3 regions of the Salinivibrio sp. YCSC6 genome follow, and region 3 is predicted to be linked to each of the others. Evidence: riboswitches for the same ligand, from Rfam matches in the RefSeq annotation. Region 3 holds a riboswitch; each other region holds the start of a gene.
The links. Region 3 has a riboswitch for thiamine pyrophosphate ahead of thiC (phosphomethylpyrimidine synthase ThiC). Riboswitches for the same ligand answer to the same signal wherever they lie in the genome.

Region 1: linked by a shared signal. The riboswitch ahead of thiB (thiamine ABC transporter substrate binding subunit) and the one ahead of thiC (phosphomethylpyrimidine synthase ThiC) in region 3 are both predicted to bind thiamine pyrophosphate.
Region 2: linked by a shared signal. The riboswitch ahead of thiD (bifunctional hydroxymethylpyrimidine kinase/phosphomethylpyrimidine kinase) and the one ahead of thiC (phosphomethylpyrimidine synthase ThiC) in region 3 are both predicted to bind thiamine pyrophosphate.

The regions. Positions count from the first base shown of each region.
Region 1 covers NZ_CP039516.1:320,346-325,976, reverse strand. Annotated here, with positions in the region: gene leuC (3-isopropylmalate dehydratase large subunit) at 1-910, shown strand, start outside; gene leuD (3-isopropylmalate dehydratase small subunit) at 920-1,522, shown strand; gene E8E00_RS01465 (DUF547 domain-containing protein) at 1,642-2,433, shown strand; TPP riboswitch at 2,472-2,573, shown strand; gene thiB (thiamine ABC transporter substrate binding subunit) at 2,626-3,612, shown strand; gene thiP (thiamine/thiamine pyrophosphate ABC transporter permease) at 3,618-5,207, shown strand; gene thiQ (thiamine ABC transporter ATP-binding protein) at 5,201-5,631, shown strand, end outside.
Region 2 covers NZ_CP039517.1:441,500-447,130, forward strand. Annotated here, with positions in the region: gene E8E00_RS15890 (homocysteine S-methyltransferase family protein) at 1-683, opposite strand, end outside; gene E8E00_RS17515 (CZB domain-containing protein) at 765-1,184, opposite strand; partial or broken gene E8E00_RS17520 (methyl-accepting chemotaxis protein) at 1,203-1,865, opposite strand; gene E8E00_RS15900 (potassium channel family protein) at 2,033-3,058, shown strand; gene thiD (bifunctional hydroxymethylpyrimidine kinase/phosphomethylpyrimidine kinase) at 3,190-4,047, opposite strand; TPP riboswitch at 4,109-4,209, opposite strand; gene E8E00_RS15910 (NADPH-dependent FMN reductase) at 4,383-4,904, shown strand; gene E8E00_RS15915 (bifunctional diguanylate cyclase/phosphodiesterase) at 4,940-5,631, opposite strand, start outside.
Region 3 covers NZ_CP039516.1:2,890,519-2,896,149, forward strand. Annotated here, with positions in the region: gene E8E00_RS13495 (HesA/MoeB/ThiF family protein) at 1-74, opposite strand, end outside; gene thiE (thiamine phosphate synthase) at 58-726, opposite strand; gene thiC (phosphomethylpyrimidine synthase ThiC) at 723-2,699, opposite strand; TPP riboswitch at 2,793-2,892, opposite strand; gene crcB (fluoride efflux transporter CrcB) at 2,949-3,329, opposite strand; tRNA gene E8E00_RS13515 (tRNA-Trp) at 3,786-3,862, opposite strand; tRNA gene E8E00_RS13520 (tRNA-Asp) at 4,230-4,306, opposite strand; rRNA gene rrf (5S ribosomal RNA) at 4,512-4,627, opposite strand; rRNA gene E8E00_RS13530 (23S ribosomal RNA) at 4,748-5,631, opposite strand, start outside.

The DNA.
Region 1 (5,631 bases), 380 kb from region 3:
CCGCACGATGAAAATTGAAGTCACGGGCAAAACAGCCCCCGGGATCACTGCCAAAGATATTGTCCTAGCGATTATTGGCAAGGTCGGTCATGCCGGCGGCACTGGGCATGTGGTGGAGTTTTGCGGGGACGCTATCACTGCCTTGTCGATGGAAGGGCGAATGACGGTCTGCAACATGGCCATCGAATTAGGTGCCAAAGCTGGCCTGATCGCGCCAGATGACACCACCTTTGCCTACCTAAAAGACAAAAAATTTGCCCCTAAAGGCGAGCAATGGCAGCAAGCCGTTGCGTATTGGCAAACCTTGCACTCGGATGCCGATGCGCACTTTGATCGCGTGGTCACTCTCGATGGCAGTCAAATCCATCATCAAGTCACATGGGGCACCAACCCCGGCCAAGTGGTCAGTGTGCATGATAGCGTGCCTGCTCCAGAGAGCATGACCGACCCGATAGAGCGCCACTCGGCTGAGCGAGCCTTAAAGTACATGGGACTGACGGCAGGCCAAGCCATTACAGATATCCACATCGATAAAGTCTTTATTGGCTCTTGCACCAACTCACGGATTGAAGACATGCGCGCAGCCGCCGCGGTCGCCAAAGGACGACGCGTGGCAGAGGGTGTACATGCCATGGTGGTGCCGGGCTCCGAGCAGGTGCGCGCCCAAGCAGAGCAAGAAGGGCTGGATGTGATTTTCCGCGAAGCGGGCTTTGAGTGGCGCTTGCCCGGCTGCTCGATGTGTTTGGCAATGAACAACGATCGCTTAGGCCCCAAAGAGCGCTGTGCATCCACCAGCAACCGTAACTTTGAAGGCCGCCAAGGCCGTGAAGGCCGCACCCACTTGGTCAGCCCTGCGATGGCCGCCGCCGCTGCTATTGCCGGTCATTTTATTGACGTTAACCAATTATAAGGAGGCCTTATGTCAGGCATACACACTCATACCGGCATTGTTGCCCCATTGGATGCGGCGAACGTCGATACTGATGCGATCATCCCTAAACAGTTTTTGCAAAAAGTCACCCGTACTGGCTTTGGTCAGCACCTGTTTCACGATTGGCGCTTTTTAGACGATGCGGGTAAACAGCCGAACCCCGAGTTTGTGCTCAATCAAGCGCGCTACCAAGGGGCGAGCGTGTTACTCACCCGCGAAAACTTTGGCTGTGGCTCGTCACGCGAACATGCTCCTTGGGCGCTGGATGATTACGGTTTTAAAGTGATTATCGCCCCCAGTTTTGCCGATATTTTCTATGGCAACTGCATTAATAACCAAATGGTGCCGGTAACCCTTGAAGAAGGCCAAATCGATGCTTTATTTACGTATGTGGCCGAAAATGAAGGCGCGACGGTAACGCTAGATTTGCCCGCCCAAACCATCCGTGCCGGTGAACACTGCTTTAGCTTCCAGATGGATGATTTTCGCCGTCATTGCTTGTTGGAAGGATTAGATAGCATTGGCCTCACGCTTCAGCACGACGCTGAGATCTCGCGCTTTGAGCAAAACATTCCCGCCTTTTTGGCATAAGACAACACTTTAACCACTAAAACGCTGCTTGAGCAGCGTTTTTTTATGGCCATGAAAGCAAACATGGCGCAAGCTGGTCTAGGATATAAACAAGATACGCTCGCGATTGAGGAAGCGGTATGCGAACACGGATCACGCTCATTTTTTGGTTACTCGTTGCTTTTCCAGCTTTGGCCGCCCCGAAAGCCGATTACTGGGCAATGTGGGATACGCACAACCCCGCCAGCCAAGCCACATTTACTCATCACAGCTGGCAAGTATTACTCGATAAGTATTTACAGCCTCAAGGACAGCACACCTTATTTAACTACGCAGCCGTCACCGAGGCCGATAAAGCGACTCTCGATCATTACATTGGCATGCTCACCGCGCGCGACCCGCGCACCCTGACCAAAGACGAACAATACGCGTATTGGGTTAATCTCTACAATTCAGTCACCGTAAAGCTCATTTTGGACGCGTATCCTGTCCGTTCAATCACCAAACTCGGTGGCCTGTTTAGCTTTGGACCTTGGGATGATGAGGTGGTCACGGTGGCAGGTGAACCCCTTACCTTGAATGATATTGAGCACCGCATTCTGCGCCCGCTATGGCAAGATCCGCGTACCCACTATGCCGTCAATTGTGCCAGCCTTGGCTGTCCGAACCTGCAGCCACAAGCCTTTCAAGCCGACACCTTGGAGGCACAATTAGAACAAGCCGCCTACACCTTTATTAACAGTGATAAAGGCGTCAGTCAGCAAGGCGAACAATGGCAGCTTTCTTCTATCTATGAGTGGTTTAAGGCCGATTTTGGCGGCAGTGAACAAGGGGTGATCGCCCATATCAATCAATACCGCGATATCAAGCTTCCCGAGGATGCACGCTTAGACTATGACTACGACTGGGCGCTTAACCGAACCGCTGACTAAAAGGCTTGGTTAACCCTAAGCCAATCAGTACAATGGCGTGGTACTCATTGGGGAGCCTCTTGGCTGAGATTGCGCGCCGCGCTAAACCCATCGAACCTGATCCAGCTAACACTGGCGTAGGGATTGAGACTTGATGATGTCATCAACCAGCCTCAACACCCACGCCCAACTTAGGAGCGTGCTGTGAAAGTCATTACGTCTGTTTTAACCGTACTTTCTTTGTCTCTGTTATCGCTTGGCGCCCGCGCCGCTGACCCGCTGACTATTTATACCTACGACTCATTTATCGCCGAGTGGGGCGCAGGGCCGAAAATCAAAACCGCCTTCGAGAAACGCTGTAACTGTGAGGTCGAGTTTGTGTCCCTTGAAGACGGCGCAGCCTTGCTCAACCGCATGCGGATTGAAGGCAGTACCACCAGCGCCGATATCGTGCTGGGTATGGACACCAATTTAATGAAAGAAGCGGAGCGGAGCGGCATTGTCGCCGAGCACGCAGTGAATACGGAGCGCCTACAGGTACCCGGCGGTTGGGATAATCCCTACTTTATCCCCTACGATTACGGCTACTTTGCCTTCGTGTATGACACCACGCGCCTGCTCGATCCGCCCAAGAGCTTGAAAGCCTTGATTGAAGATCGTGATGACATCAGTGTGATTTACCAAGATCCCCGTGTCTCCACCGTTGGCCAAGGCTTAATGCTGTGGATCCAGAAAGTATACGGCGATCAAAGTCAGCAAGCATGGCGTGATCTCGCGGAGAACACCATTACCGTGACCAAAGGCTGGACCGAGGCGTACAATATGTTCCTGAACAAGGAAGCAGACATGGTGCTCTCTTACACCACATCACCGGCTTACCATCTGGTTGCAGATGATGATGACCGCTTTGCCGCCGCGACGTTTGAAGAAGGCCATTATATGCAGATTGAAGTGGCCGCGAAATCAGCCTACACCGACCAGCCAGAACTGGCGGATGCGTTTTTACAGTTTATGATTAGCGATGAAGCGCAGTCGATCATTCCCCTTACGCAATGGATGTACCCTGTTACTGATATCACGTTACCAGATGCCTTCTATACCTTGAATAAACCCGAGAAGAGCCTGCTTTATCAACCCGATGAAGTGATGGGCAACCGTCAACAATGGGTGCGTGACTGGCAAACAGCGTTGGTTGAATAGTCGTCATGCTCAATCCTTCACGCACCTGGCCGGGCAGTCTCGCGGCCAGTCTCGTCGTGCTTTTAATTGGCAGCGCCCTATGGGCGCTGTTCTCTCACAGCCAAGATCTTAACCTTGAGGCACTATGGCAAGATGCCTACCTTCGTCACGTCACCGTATTTAGCTTCAAGCAAGCCACTTTATCAGTGATCCTCAGCGTGGGATTAGCGATTCCTGTTGCCCACGCCCTGTCGCGTCGCGAGTTTGCCGGTAAACGTTGGTTGTTGAAACTGTTTGCCATGACCCTAGTGCTGCCTGTGCTGATCGGGGTATTTGGCTTGGTGGCCATTTTTGGTCGCAGCGGCTTGATCGCCGACACCCTACAACATTTTGATCTTTCCATGCCGTTTTCCATTTATGGATTGAGCGGCATTTTGCTGGCACACGTGTTTTTCAACTTACCATTTTCCGCCCAGATCATGGTGCAAGCGCTCGAGGGGATCCCCGCCGATCAACGCCGCTTAGCGACGCAATTAGGTTTAGGTGGCTGGCAGCGTTTTCGTCACCTTGAATGGCCTTATCTTCGCCAAAGTTTGCCCCATATCGTCGGACTGGTGTTTATGCTCTGCTTTACCAGTTTTGCTACCGTCATGGCGCTTGGCGGCGGCCCCAAAGCCACCACCATAGAGCTGGCCATTTACCAAGCCATTCGCTTTGACTTTGACTTGCAAACCGGCGCGGCATTGGCGCTATGGCAGATGATGCTGTGCGGCACTATTGCGTTTGTGGTGCAAACATTCACACGCGCGGTGCCGAATACACCCAGTGAAGTATTACCGTTGCCGCATGCCCTCGATAGCCGAGCGGCGAAATGCTGGGATCTGCTCTGGATAACCTTGGTCTTGCTTCTCGTATTGCCGCCACTGGGTGTGGTGCTGTATCGCGGGCTCAACCCAAGTGCGCTCACTGTCCTTGCCGATACAGCGTTATGGCAAGCCACCATGCACTCATTATGGGTGGCCACCGGCGCGACCGCTATCGCATTTGTGTTGGCAATTGCGGTGATCTTAGCCAGCCGTCACTGGCGGTTTCATGGTCAAAAAAGGCGAGCCGATGGTATTGAGACGCTAGGAGCCTTGATTCTGGTAGTGCCCAGTATCGTATTAAGTACAGGACTGTTTTTGCTGTTTCGCCAATTTAGCGATGTCTTTAGCCTCGCCTTGTGGTTGGTGATGGGAGTCAATGCCCTGATGGCGTTACCTTACTTGATTAAGGTGCTCAGTGCCCCCGCCTATCAAGTGGCGCAATCTTATCATGCACTCTGTGCCACCTTAGGCGTGCGTGGGATCACTCGCTTGCGCTTAATTGAATGGCAGTGCTTACGCCGCCCAATAGCACGTGGCCTCGCGGTCAGCTTTGTCCTCTCGATGGGCGATCTCAGCGCCATCTCTTTATTTGGTAGCCAACACTTTCAAACACTGCCTTTGTATCTATTTCGTCTGATGGGCAGTTATCAAATGGATGCGGGCGCCGCGGCGGCCATGCTGTTATTAGCGACCAGTTTAGGCAGCTACGCTCTGATCATCCGCCTCGTCCAATGGAGACACGCATGCTAACCCTTTCCAATATCACGTATCGCTACCAGCAAGCGTGGATGCACTTCGACGCTCACATCGCGCCGGGAGAGATTGTTGCTGTACTCGGCCCAAGTGGCGCCGGGAAAAGCACCTTACTCTCTCTGATTGCAGGATTGATTGCTCCTGATAGTGGCGAGATTTTGATTGCAGGTAAGCCAGTCACTACCGCGCCGGCTCACCAGCGCCCACTCTCCATCCTGTTTCAAGAGCATAATGTCTTCACCCACTTATCGGTGTTTGACAACATGGCGATTGGACTTTCGCCCTCACTCAAACTCAGTCACGCACAAAAAGAGAGCGTGAGAAACGCCGCGGACGCAGTGGGGCTGACACCTTATTTAGATCGTTTGCCCGGCGCATTGTCCGGCGGGCAGCGCCAGCGGATTGCACTCGGACGAAGTAT
Region 2 (5,631 bases), on a different replicon from region 3:
TTAAAGGCATTGGCATAGCCACCCACGGTGTGATAGTTCCGTGCCATGTGTGGCATTGCAGTGGTCAATACGGCTGGATCACAGCAATTGAGCATCACCGCTGTGGGGGCGTAGTCAGCCACGGCACGCATTGCCTCGTTAAGCGACTCGCCAGAGCGTAAGTTGCCATCAGCCTCGAGACGAAATGCAACCCCATAAGGCTTACCTTGCTCGCGAGCGGCGGCACAGGCTGCGCGTGCTTCGAGTGTGTTGCTCATGGTTTCGATAAGAAAGACATCCACGTCTGGCTGCAGGCGCGCAATATGGGCAAACTCCGCTTTCATGTCTTCAAAGCTACGCTGGGGCTGACCGAGATAGCTGCCGACTAGAGGGGGTAAGCAACCGGCAATATCAACGTCCTCGCCGGTTTCGTCGATGGCTTGTTGCAATGCAAAAAAGGCCTGCCGATAGATGGTGTCAATGCTATCGAGCAACCTCGCCTTCGCCAAGCGTGTCGGGGTGGCCGGATAGGTATTGAGAGTATGCGTTTTGGCGCCTGCTCGGATAAAGTCTTTGTGGACGTCTTTAACAATATCCGGATGCTCTAACATTACCGCCACCGACCAAAGCCGTGAGCTCACTTGTGGCGCTCGCTGATAAATTTCTTGCCCTAGGCCACCATCGAGTAATGCAATCAACGTCATGGTAACTTCAGCCTCCTTCGGCTTTTTATCCTTGATTTAGGATGAGATTACCATCTGTGTCGCTATTTCACACTCATCGCGTTACGCAACTTCTTCGCTGCCTTCAATCGCCAGATGTTCAAGCTTATCAATCACCGTCATACTGGCATTTTCCATCCCTGTTAGCGCCGCGACCATCTGCTCGGGTTGCTGTGCATGAAACGCGGCCACCGCCGCTTTCGCGTGGGTGTGTACTTGCTCATGAGGGGCGGCGATGGCTTTAAAGTTTTGTAACTGGGCGAAGTACTGTCGTCCTTCGCCGCGGTCGTACCACTGCCCTAAGCGGCACTGGGTATGATCAGTCACGTCGTTGGCACTCATGCTATCTTCACCGAGCACCACACGATAAATCGCAAACTTAAAACTGATATGGTCGAGTTTCGCCAGTTCACAAAAGGCACGCAATGCCGAGGCTTTAATGGTGGTTCGGCTGTGCTGCGCTTGCTCACTTTGCGTCGCCATCGCATCAGCCACCTGTTGGCCTTGCTCGCTATATTTGATCGCTTCACTGGCAAGCTGATCGGTTAGCGTACACGCATGCCCACTCCCGGCGCGAATCTTCTCCACCAGCTGAGTGATATCTTGCGTGGCGGTGGAAGTGCGTTCGGCGAGGTTACGGACTTCATCAGCCACCACCGCGAAGCCCCGCCCTTGCTCGCCGGCTCGGGCTGCTTCAATCGCCGCATTCAGAGCCAACAGATTGGTTTGGTCAGCCACATCGCGAATCAAATTCACAATGCCACTCACTTCCTGTGCGTGCTGATCGAGAGCACGAATTGCTTCCGACGATTGCTGACATTGCGCGGATAATGACTGCACATGGCGAGCGAGATCATTGACTTGTTCGGCACATGACGCCGCCTGATGGCTCACCTCCGTCACACGCTCTTTTTCACCATTAATGGTTTCTGCTAAGGTCGCCAGCGAAGATTGGGTCGCGGTAATTGAATCACCAAAATGGCACAGGTTAGCGTCGATCGCTTTACCGGTTTGCCGTTTTTTCTGTACCACGGCCAGCTCCGATTCTAACACCGCTTTTTCGCTGTGTAGCGCGTCTATCTGGGCATTGACTTGCTCCAGTTTCAGTTGCAATTCAGTACGTTTTTGTTGCTCTTGTTCGAGTTGACGACGAGATGTAAACACGCGAAGTCCTCCTAGTCGGTAATACCTGCATTGTACGCCTTATGCATATGTATGCGCTTGTAATCGATTAAACTGTGATCCTCTCAACGCCAATGAATTGATTTACACTGTAAACCCATAAAAAATCCCTTCATACTGGCGTTTCTATAGCGAATGAGCGAGACACTATGACCTTTTGGTTGCTTTTTAAACGTTGGATTATCAGCCACTTCGCCCATTTAAACGGGCGTATTCTCGGATTGGTCGTACTCGCCTACGGCGTTATTGGCTGGCTGCTTTTACAATCGGCGGGTGAAACTGAGATGACTCAGTCACTCAGTCGCTACATCTATTATTTAGTGGTCACCGCCTCTACCGTGGGCTATGGCGATTACTCGCCCGCGACCGAGGCAGGACAGTGGATTACCGCCTTTTGGATCATTCCCGGTGGGCTCGGTCTGTTTGCGGTGGTGATTGGGCATGTGACCAGTGCCCTAGTGGATTATTGGCGACGTGGATTACAAGGAAAACGGAGTCTTACTGTGAAAAATCATATTTTAGTTTTGGGGTGGAACGGCCAGCGTACCATTCAGTTAATCCGTTTGTTGCAAAGCGGTATTCATGGCGAGCGCCCGATCGTGCTTTGTGTGCGTCCTGAAATGGAAAATCCGCTGCCTGGCGAGGTAGAGTTTGTGCGCGTGACCAGCTTTACCGATGCAGAGGGCATAGCGCGCGCCGGCATCGACAGCGCCTCTAGCATTATTATCGATAACCCAGAAGACGATATTACGCTTTCTGCGGCTCTGTTCTGCGCCCACAAAAACCCTTCCGCTCATTTACTCGCGTATTTTCAAGATGATGCACTCAGCCAAATATTGAAGCAGCACTATCCGCACGCTGAATGTGTGCCGTCTGTGTCGGTGGAAATGCTGGCAAAAGCGGCCGTTGATCCCGGTTCAAGTCAATTACATCACGAGCTATTGAGCACGGCTCAAGGGATGACCCAATACTGTGCCCGCTACCCCACCGATGCAAGTGCAACGGATGTCGGCACCTTGTTTAATCAATTAAAGCATGAGCACGATGCAACCTTAATTGGTCTCGACAAAGGCGATGGGATCACTCTGAACCCTCGCCTACACACCGAAGTGGCACCGGGCGATCGCGTCTTTTATATCGCCGCCGAGCGTTTACCACATTGGTCTGCCGCCTAACGGGCGCGTCCAACGCATCTTTGTGTTTTCTTTTCGATACCGCTGCCCCACTTAGGTTGCAGCGGATCGTTTCCCTCTTATCCTTCAGTCATAGTGCTTTCTGATCTCATCCCTCACAGCGCGCGCTCGTCTCAGGGCAACTCCGCGACACCATGCTCTGCTGGCGACAGACACAAATTATCAGGGTAAGCGTAAAAATGATGCACCGGCCCAGCCCCTCTTCCGACCGTTAGCTGCTGACTATGCGCTAAGGCCTCCGTCAAATACTGCTTAGCCGCTCGCCCGGCCTCGATAGGCGTCATCCCTTGAGCATAAAACGAGGCGATCGCAGCAGACAGTGAACAACCGGTGCCATGAGTGTTGGTGGTTTCAACGCGGCGTGCGCGCAAAGTTTGACAGGTGTCTCGGCTAATCCACATATCGACACTCTCGGGCGTCTGGCGTAGATGGCCCCCTTTGAGCATCACGTAAGGACAGCCTAGATGGCGAAGTGCCGGCACCAGCTCATGCATTTGCTCGATAGAGGTAGGAACAGGCTGGCCAGTTAAACGGGCGGCCTCCGGCAAGTTGGGAGTGAGCACGGTTGCGCGTGGGATAAGCTCTTCAATCAACGCCGTCATGGCCTGCTCGTCGAGCAAAGGATCGCCGCTGGTCGCGACCATTACGGGATCTAAAATCACCGGCAAATGTGGCGACCGTGCCAGCACGGCAGCGACTTCACGAATAATCGCTTGATTGGCCAGCATGCCGATTTTCACCGCACGCACCGGCATGTCGTATAACACCGCATCTAATTGGGCGCGCACAAAATCGGGGTCAACCGCCGAGACGGCCTCGACACCGCAAGTATTTTGCGCGGTCAGCGCGGTGATCACCGAGCAAGCATAGCCGCCGGTCGCTGAAATCGCTTTAATGTCGGCTTGAATGCCCGCACCACCACCGCTGTCTGAGCCGGCAATGGTAAGAATAACAGGTGGAGATAGGTTCATATTGGCCCCTTAATCATCAGGGGCGGAAGGAGACAAAATGAGGCAGTATGCGTCACTTTGTGCGCTGATCGTGTCAGTTCCCTCCGCCAGTGCTAACTGGATCAGGTTCTACGGGTCCTGCTTTCGCAGTCTCAGCAATTACTTGCTCCCCGACTAACTGTGTTCAGGATATGCATCCTACGGATAAAGCGCAAGCCTTACGCATACCGTGCCGTCACGCATTTCTCATTGATTTTCACCCAGTATTGACCTCAACTAATATTGAGGTTTTAAAGTAGCACTTACCTGATGATTGCTCAGTGACAACTACAAGACTTAACTTAAGAGGATAACCAATGAAAGTACTGGCCTTTGGCGCAACGAACAGTCGCCATTCAATCAATAAACAACTGGCCCATTACGTCGCCAAGCAGATCCCCAACGCTGACATTTCGCTTCTCGATCTGAATGATTTTGAAATGCCCATTTATAGCGAAGATCGTGAAAACGAGCAGGGTATCCCAGCGCAGGCGCAGGCATTTTTCCACGCCATCGGTGAGGCCGATTTGATTGTCGTTGCCTTTGCTGAGCATAACGGCAGTTACACGGCAGCTTATAAAAACCTATTTGATTGGGCCTCGCGTATTGATGGTAAAGTCTTTCAACACAAGCCGGTGATCATGCTTGCCACCTCACCCGGCCCGAGTGGTGCACAGAGTGTTCTTACCAGCGCCCAGCACTCTGCTCCCTATTTTGCTGCTGAGGTTAAAGGGACCTTATCGCTACCGAGTTTTCACCAGCATTTTGACCCCACGTCAGGCTTGGTGGCCGACAACGAGTTTAATCAGCGCCTCGATACCATTATCAGCCACCTCTAACGTATGACTCATCTCTAATCCGATGATGGCCACGGCTATCCAGACACGGGCGCACTGATAGCCGTCGCTGGGCACTCACATCCAGTTTGTAGAAGCTGTTCAAACTGTTCTGTTCCCAGCGGTTTGGCATATAAGAAGCCTTGCGCTTGATCGCAGCCAATACGCTGCAAAATCTGTTGCTGACCAACTTCTTCCACGCCTTCAGCCACCACACCGTGGCCAAACCCATGCGCTAGGTCGATCACGCTACCAACAAGATGTTTGTCACCGGCGTTGGATGCAAGATCTTGAATAAAGCTACGATCAAGCTTCACCCAATCCACAGGAAGCTGTTTCAAATAGCTCAATGAACTGTAGCCTGTGCCAAAATCATCAAGCGCAATGTGCATCCCCGCATCACGGAGCTGTTGTAACTCTTTAAGCGCCACCGACATATGTCGAATTAACGCCGATTCAGTAACCTCAAGCTGAATGATTTGGGTGGGTACTTCCAGCGCTTGGCAGCGGGCAAGAATGCTGTCGGCAAAACCGTGGCGAAGTTGCTGGGAAGAGACATTGATGGCTAAGTGAAACGCCTCAGGCAAGGTGTATTGCTCTCGCCAACGGACCAGCGCGCGCAACGCCATAGAAAAAACGGCATCGCCGAGTTGGATCATATCAGCACTTCGCTCGGCAATGGGAATAAACTCGGCCGGGCTGATCGCTCCCAGTTGCGGATGACGCCAAC
Region 3 (5,631 bases):
TGCTGCCCGCACTCTCCAACTTCTGGCAGCATGATTTGCCGGCTATAACGCAGGTATTCACTGTCCGATAGCATCACGCCCTCCTTGCTGTCTTGATGGATTAAGACAGCGGTTAAATGCGTCAATGCGCGCCGCTAAATCAGGCGCTTGCGTCACGGCGCGGACCACCGCAATGGCGTCCACGCCGGTGCGCCAAACGTCAGGGGCTCGGTCGAGATCAATACCGCCAATCGCCACCGTCGGGAAACGGCCATCCACAGCCACCACCTGCTGCGCTAACGCTGAAATGCCTTGCGGTGGCTCGACGAGCTGTTTGGTGGTGGTGGGAAAAATATGGCCGATGGCGAGATAACTGGGCGAGAGTTCAACCGCTGCAGCGAGCTGTTCGGGACTGCGTGTCGATACGCCAAGGCGCACGCCTTGTCGTGCGAGCCGATCAAGATCCGCCTCTTGTAAGTCTTGCTGCCCCAGATGAACACCATAGGCGCCAGCCTCAAGCGCGAGCTGCCAGTGATCGTTGATAAACACCTGCGCATGGTGCGCGCGGCCCAATGCCACCGCGCGCTGTACCCAATCCGCCAATTGAGGATGCCCCGGCTGCTTCACACGCAGTTGCACGGTTTTCACCCCCAAGCAAAGCAAGCGTTCGAGCAAATCCACATCGTCCACCACCGGATATAATGGGCCTATACCTTCAGACATAGGCGCAAACGGGGTCAGGCTCATGATTCCACCTTATCGCTGTCCGCTACCTCAGCGCCTTGTGGTGACGAATGATGGGATTTTTGCAGGTAGAGCTCACTGCCCTTTTCTCGAAACTCTTGCGATTTTTGCTGCATGCCTGCTAACGGGTCTTCCAGCATAGTGACATCAATCGCTTCACCCGCGGCGGCATAGCCATTTTCTTTGGCGTAGTCCCGGACTTCCTGGCTGATTTTCATGGAGCAGAACTTCGGTCCACACATCGAGCAAAAATGTGCGACCTTGCCCGACTCTTGAGGCAGTGTTTCATCGTGATAGGCGCGTGCCGTGAACGGATCAAGGGATAGATTGAACTGGTCTTCCCAGCGGAATTCAAAGCGCGCTTTAGAAATGGCGTTATCACGCACCTGCGCCCCCGGGTGTCCTTTAGCTAAGTCCGCAGCATGCGCGCAAAGCTTGTAGGTGATAAGCCCAATTTTAACATCCTCCTTATTGGGCAGACCCAGATGTTCTTTAGGCGTGACATAACAGAGCATCGCACACCCAAACCAGCCAATCATCGCCGCACCAATGCCGGAGGTAATATGATCGTAACCGGGAGCAATGTCGGTGGTTAGCGGGCCGAGAGTATAGAAAGGCGCTTCATGGCAATGGGTGAGCTGCTCGTCCATGTTCTCTTTGATCATATGCATGGGCACGTGGCCAGGGCCTTCAATCATCACCTGCACATCGTATTCCCATGCCACCTTGGTGAGCTCGCCCAGGGTACGTAGCTCACTGAATTGCGCTTCGTCGTTCGCGTCTGCCACTGAGCCGGGACGCAGCCCATCGCCCAACGACAAAGACACGTCGTAAGCGGCACAGATTTCGCAGATTTCGCGAAAATGGGTATACAGGAAACTTTCTTGATGATGCGCCAAGCACCATTTGGCGATAATCGATCCACCGCGCGAGACAATCCCAGTCACGCGATTGGCGGTCATGGGCACATAGTGCAAACGCACCCCAGCGTGAATGGTAAAGTAGTCGACCCCTTGCTCGGCTTGCTCTATCAAGGTATCGCGCATGACTTCCCAGGTCAGGTCTTCGGCAATGCCGTTCACTTTCTCAAGCGCCTGATACATAGGCACAGTGCCAATCGGGACTGGGCTATTACGTAAAATCCACTCGCGAGTTTCGTGGATATTGCGTCCGGTCGATAAATCCATCACCGTATCGGCTCCCCAACGGGTCGCCCACACCAACTTTTCGGTTTCTTCTTCAATGGAGGAGCTCACCGCTGAGTTACCAATATTGGCATTCACTTTCACCAGAAAGTTACGCCCAATGATCATCGGCTCCGCTTCTGGGTGGTTAATGTTGGCAGGAATAATCGCACGCCCTTCAGCGACCTCTTGGCGCACAAATTCGGGAGTGATGTTTGATGGCAAGTGAGCACCAAAGCTTTCCCCAGGATGCTGGCGGTTTAGTTGCTCTTCACGATACTGCTGGCGACCCATATTTTCCCGGATAGCGATAAATTCCATCTCTGGGGTGATAATGCCTTGGCGTGCGTAGTGAAGTTGGGTCACACACTGGTTAGGTTTCGCCCGACGGATAGACGGTAAGGCACTAAAGCGAAGATCATCCAAGGTTTCATCACTAAGGCGAGTCTTTGCATAGTCTGAGCTCACTGCATCAAGGAACTCTGTATCGGCACGTTCATCAATCCAGGCTTTGCGTACTGGGGCTAAGCCTTGGTAAATATCGATAGCACTCTGTGGGTCGGTATAAGGCCCTGATGTGTCATAAACCCGAATGGATTCATTGGCTTCATACTGCGGATTATCTTTACTCCCGCCTACAAAAGTAGGAGAAAGGTGGATTTCGCGCATGCCTACGCGAATATCGGGTCGCGATCCCTCGACATAGACTTTTTCCGAGTTAGGGTAGGTTTGCGCAGAGAGGGAATCGATAAAAGATTTGGCCTCAAGGCGGGCCTGTTTACGGGTCGACATAGCATTACTCCGGTGTTCATTATGGGAATTAATGCTTGCCGGAAAACGCTGAATTGAGATGTGAGCAAACTGGCAGACGCGTACGGTCTGTGATCTGATGCATCTCTTGTTCCCTTCGCTGGTCCTAACCAGATCAGGTTCAACGGATCCCACTTAACGTGGTCTCAGCCAATTGGCACTCCGACAAGTTCAACGCCAGTATAAGAAATCACCGCCGCAACAACAAGCGACGTAATGGCATGTTTTTACCTACCCAGTAATGCGTCCTAGCAACCAAGCCCCCATCGCGGCCGCTCCTAAGCATAACGCAAGGTTGAGACCCACGTTTAACAAGGCTTTCACCGTCTCACCATGTTGAAAAAGAAGCAAGGTATCCACTGAAAAGGTCGAGAAGGTGGTGAACGCGCCCAAAAAGCCAATCGCAATCAGTTGACGCCAAGGCACTGGGGCAATCAGCTCTTGGCTCATCGCCGCTAAAAAGACACCCATTGCTAATGATCCCAGCACATTAACCATGAGGGTGCCGTAAGGGAATCCTCGACCAAACACCGCGACGCTCCACTCTGAAACTAAAAAACGCGAAGACGCCCCTAATGCGCCACCAAGTCCTACCCACAATATGCTTACCACTGGGTGCTCCTTTCGATTGGTAAAAAGTCATCATACCGCGACATGTGAACAAGAAACAGGAGGAAGAAAAAGGGAAGAGAGTTAGGAGTGCTAGAAGCTTAATGATTCACATACAAAAAAAGCACCGACAATGTCGATGCTTTGATGTTTGGCAGGGGTAGAGGGATTCGACCGGGCTGGCGACCCAGCCCCCAACACGCTTTTTTGTCGTTTGTATGTTCACACCTACCCTTAATCGGGTTACGAGAAGCTTGATGATTCACATACAAAAAAAAGCACCGACAATGTCGATGCTTTGATGTTTGGCAGGGGTAGAGGGATTCGACCGGGCTGGCGACCCAGCCCCCAACACGCTTTTTTGTCGTTTGTATGTTCACACCTACCCTTAATCGGGTTACGAGAAGCTTGATGATTCACATACAAAAAAAGCACCGACGATGTCGATGCTTTGGTATTTGGCAGGGGTAGAGGGATTCGAACCCCCAACACGCGGATTTGGAATCCGCTGCTCTGCCAGTTGGAGCTATACCCCTGTAGATAGGTGCCTATTGTAGCGATCCCGCGACAAATTACCACCACCAATTACGCTTCAGACGTTTGATCGCTTATTTATAAAGCAAATCGCCCCAACACAATGATACTGGGGCTTAAATGCAAAAAACCCCAGCTTTTCAGCTAGGGTTTCTAAGTAGTGGCGGAGGGCCGGGGTTGCGGGCAACCGGGACTCATTCGCCCGCAGGGCGAACCTGGCCAATAATAAAAAAACCCTACTAAAATTAGCAGGGTTTCTAAGTAGTGGCGGAGGGCCGGGGTTGCGGGCAACCGGGACTCATTCGCCCGCAGGGCGAACCTGGCCAATAATAAAAAAACCCTACTAAAATTAGCAGGGTTTCTAAGTAGTGGCGGAGTGGACGGGACTCGAACCCGCGACCCCCGGCGTGACAGGCCGGTATTCTAACCAACTGAACTACCACTCCGCACCAATTCTGTCTCATCAAAGTCTTACGCATATCTGCTTTGATGATTAAATTGTGTCTAATTAAAGCCTTACATGTAGCTGCTTTAATTAGGTTACCTTATTTGATGCGATGAGGATGTTGAATCGAGACGCGCAGTGTATGCCAATACATGAGCATCGCAGATATCAACAGCATCGAGCTATCAACAAGATAAGCAATTAAAGCCTGGCGATGTCCTACTCTCACATGGGGAGACCCCACACTACCATCGGCGCTGCTTCGTTTCACTACTGAGTTCGGCATGGAGTCAGGTGGGTCCAAAGCGCTATGGTCGCCAAGCAAAATTCTGTTTTGTCTTCACTTTTTTAAAAGTGAAAACCATCAACCTAGAAAGCTGTTCGTTCTCGCCACAATCAACTGGCTTATTTCAAGTCCAACCCAAAACCTCTTGGGTGTTGTATGGTTAAGCCTCACGGGCAATTAGTACAGGTTAGCTCAACGCCTCACAGCGCTTACACACCCTGCCTATCAACGTCGTAGTCTACGACAACCCTTTAGAGAGCTCGAAGCTCTAGGGATGACTCATCTCGGGGCCAGCTTCGCGCTTAGATGCTTTCAGCGCTTATCTGTGCCGAACTTAGCTACCGGGCAATGCGTCTGGCGACACAACCCGAACACCAGCGGTTCGTCCACTCCGGTCCTCTCGTACTAGGAGCAGCTCCCCTCAATCATCCAACGCCCACGGCAGATAGGGACCGAACTGTCTCACGACGTTCTAAACCCAGCTCGCGTACCACTTTAAATGGCGAACAGCCATACCCTTGGGACCGACTTCAGCCCCAGGATGTGATGAGCCGACATCGAGGTGCCAAACACCGCCGTCGATATGAACTCTTGGGCGGTATCAGCCTGTTATCCCCGGAGTACCTTTTATCCGTTGAGCGATGGCCCTTCCATTCAGAACCACCGGATCACTATGACCTACTTTCGTACCTGCTCGAGCCGTCACTCTCGCAGTTAAGCGGGCTTATGCCATTGCACTAACCTCACGATGTCCGACCGTGATTAGCCCACCTTCGTGCTCCTCCGTTACTCTTTGGGAGGAGACCGCCCCAGTCAAACTACCCACCAGGCACTGTCCTCACCCCGGATAACGGGGCTAAGTTAGAACATCAAACATACAAGGGTGGTATTTCAAGGATGGCTCCACAGCAACTGGCGTCGCCGCTTCAAAGCCTCCCACCTATCCTACACATGTAGGCTCAATGTTCAGTGCCAAGCTGTAGTAAAGGTTCACGGGGTCTTTCCGTCTAGCCGCGGGTACACAGCATCTTCACTGCGAT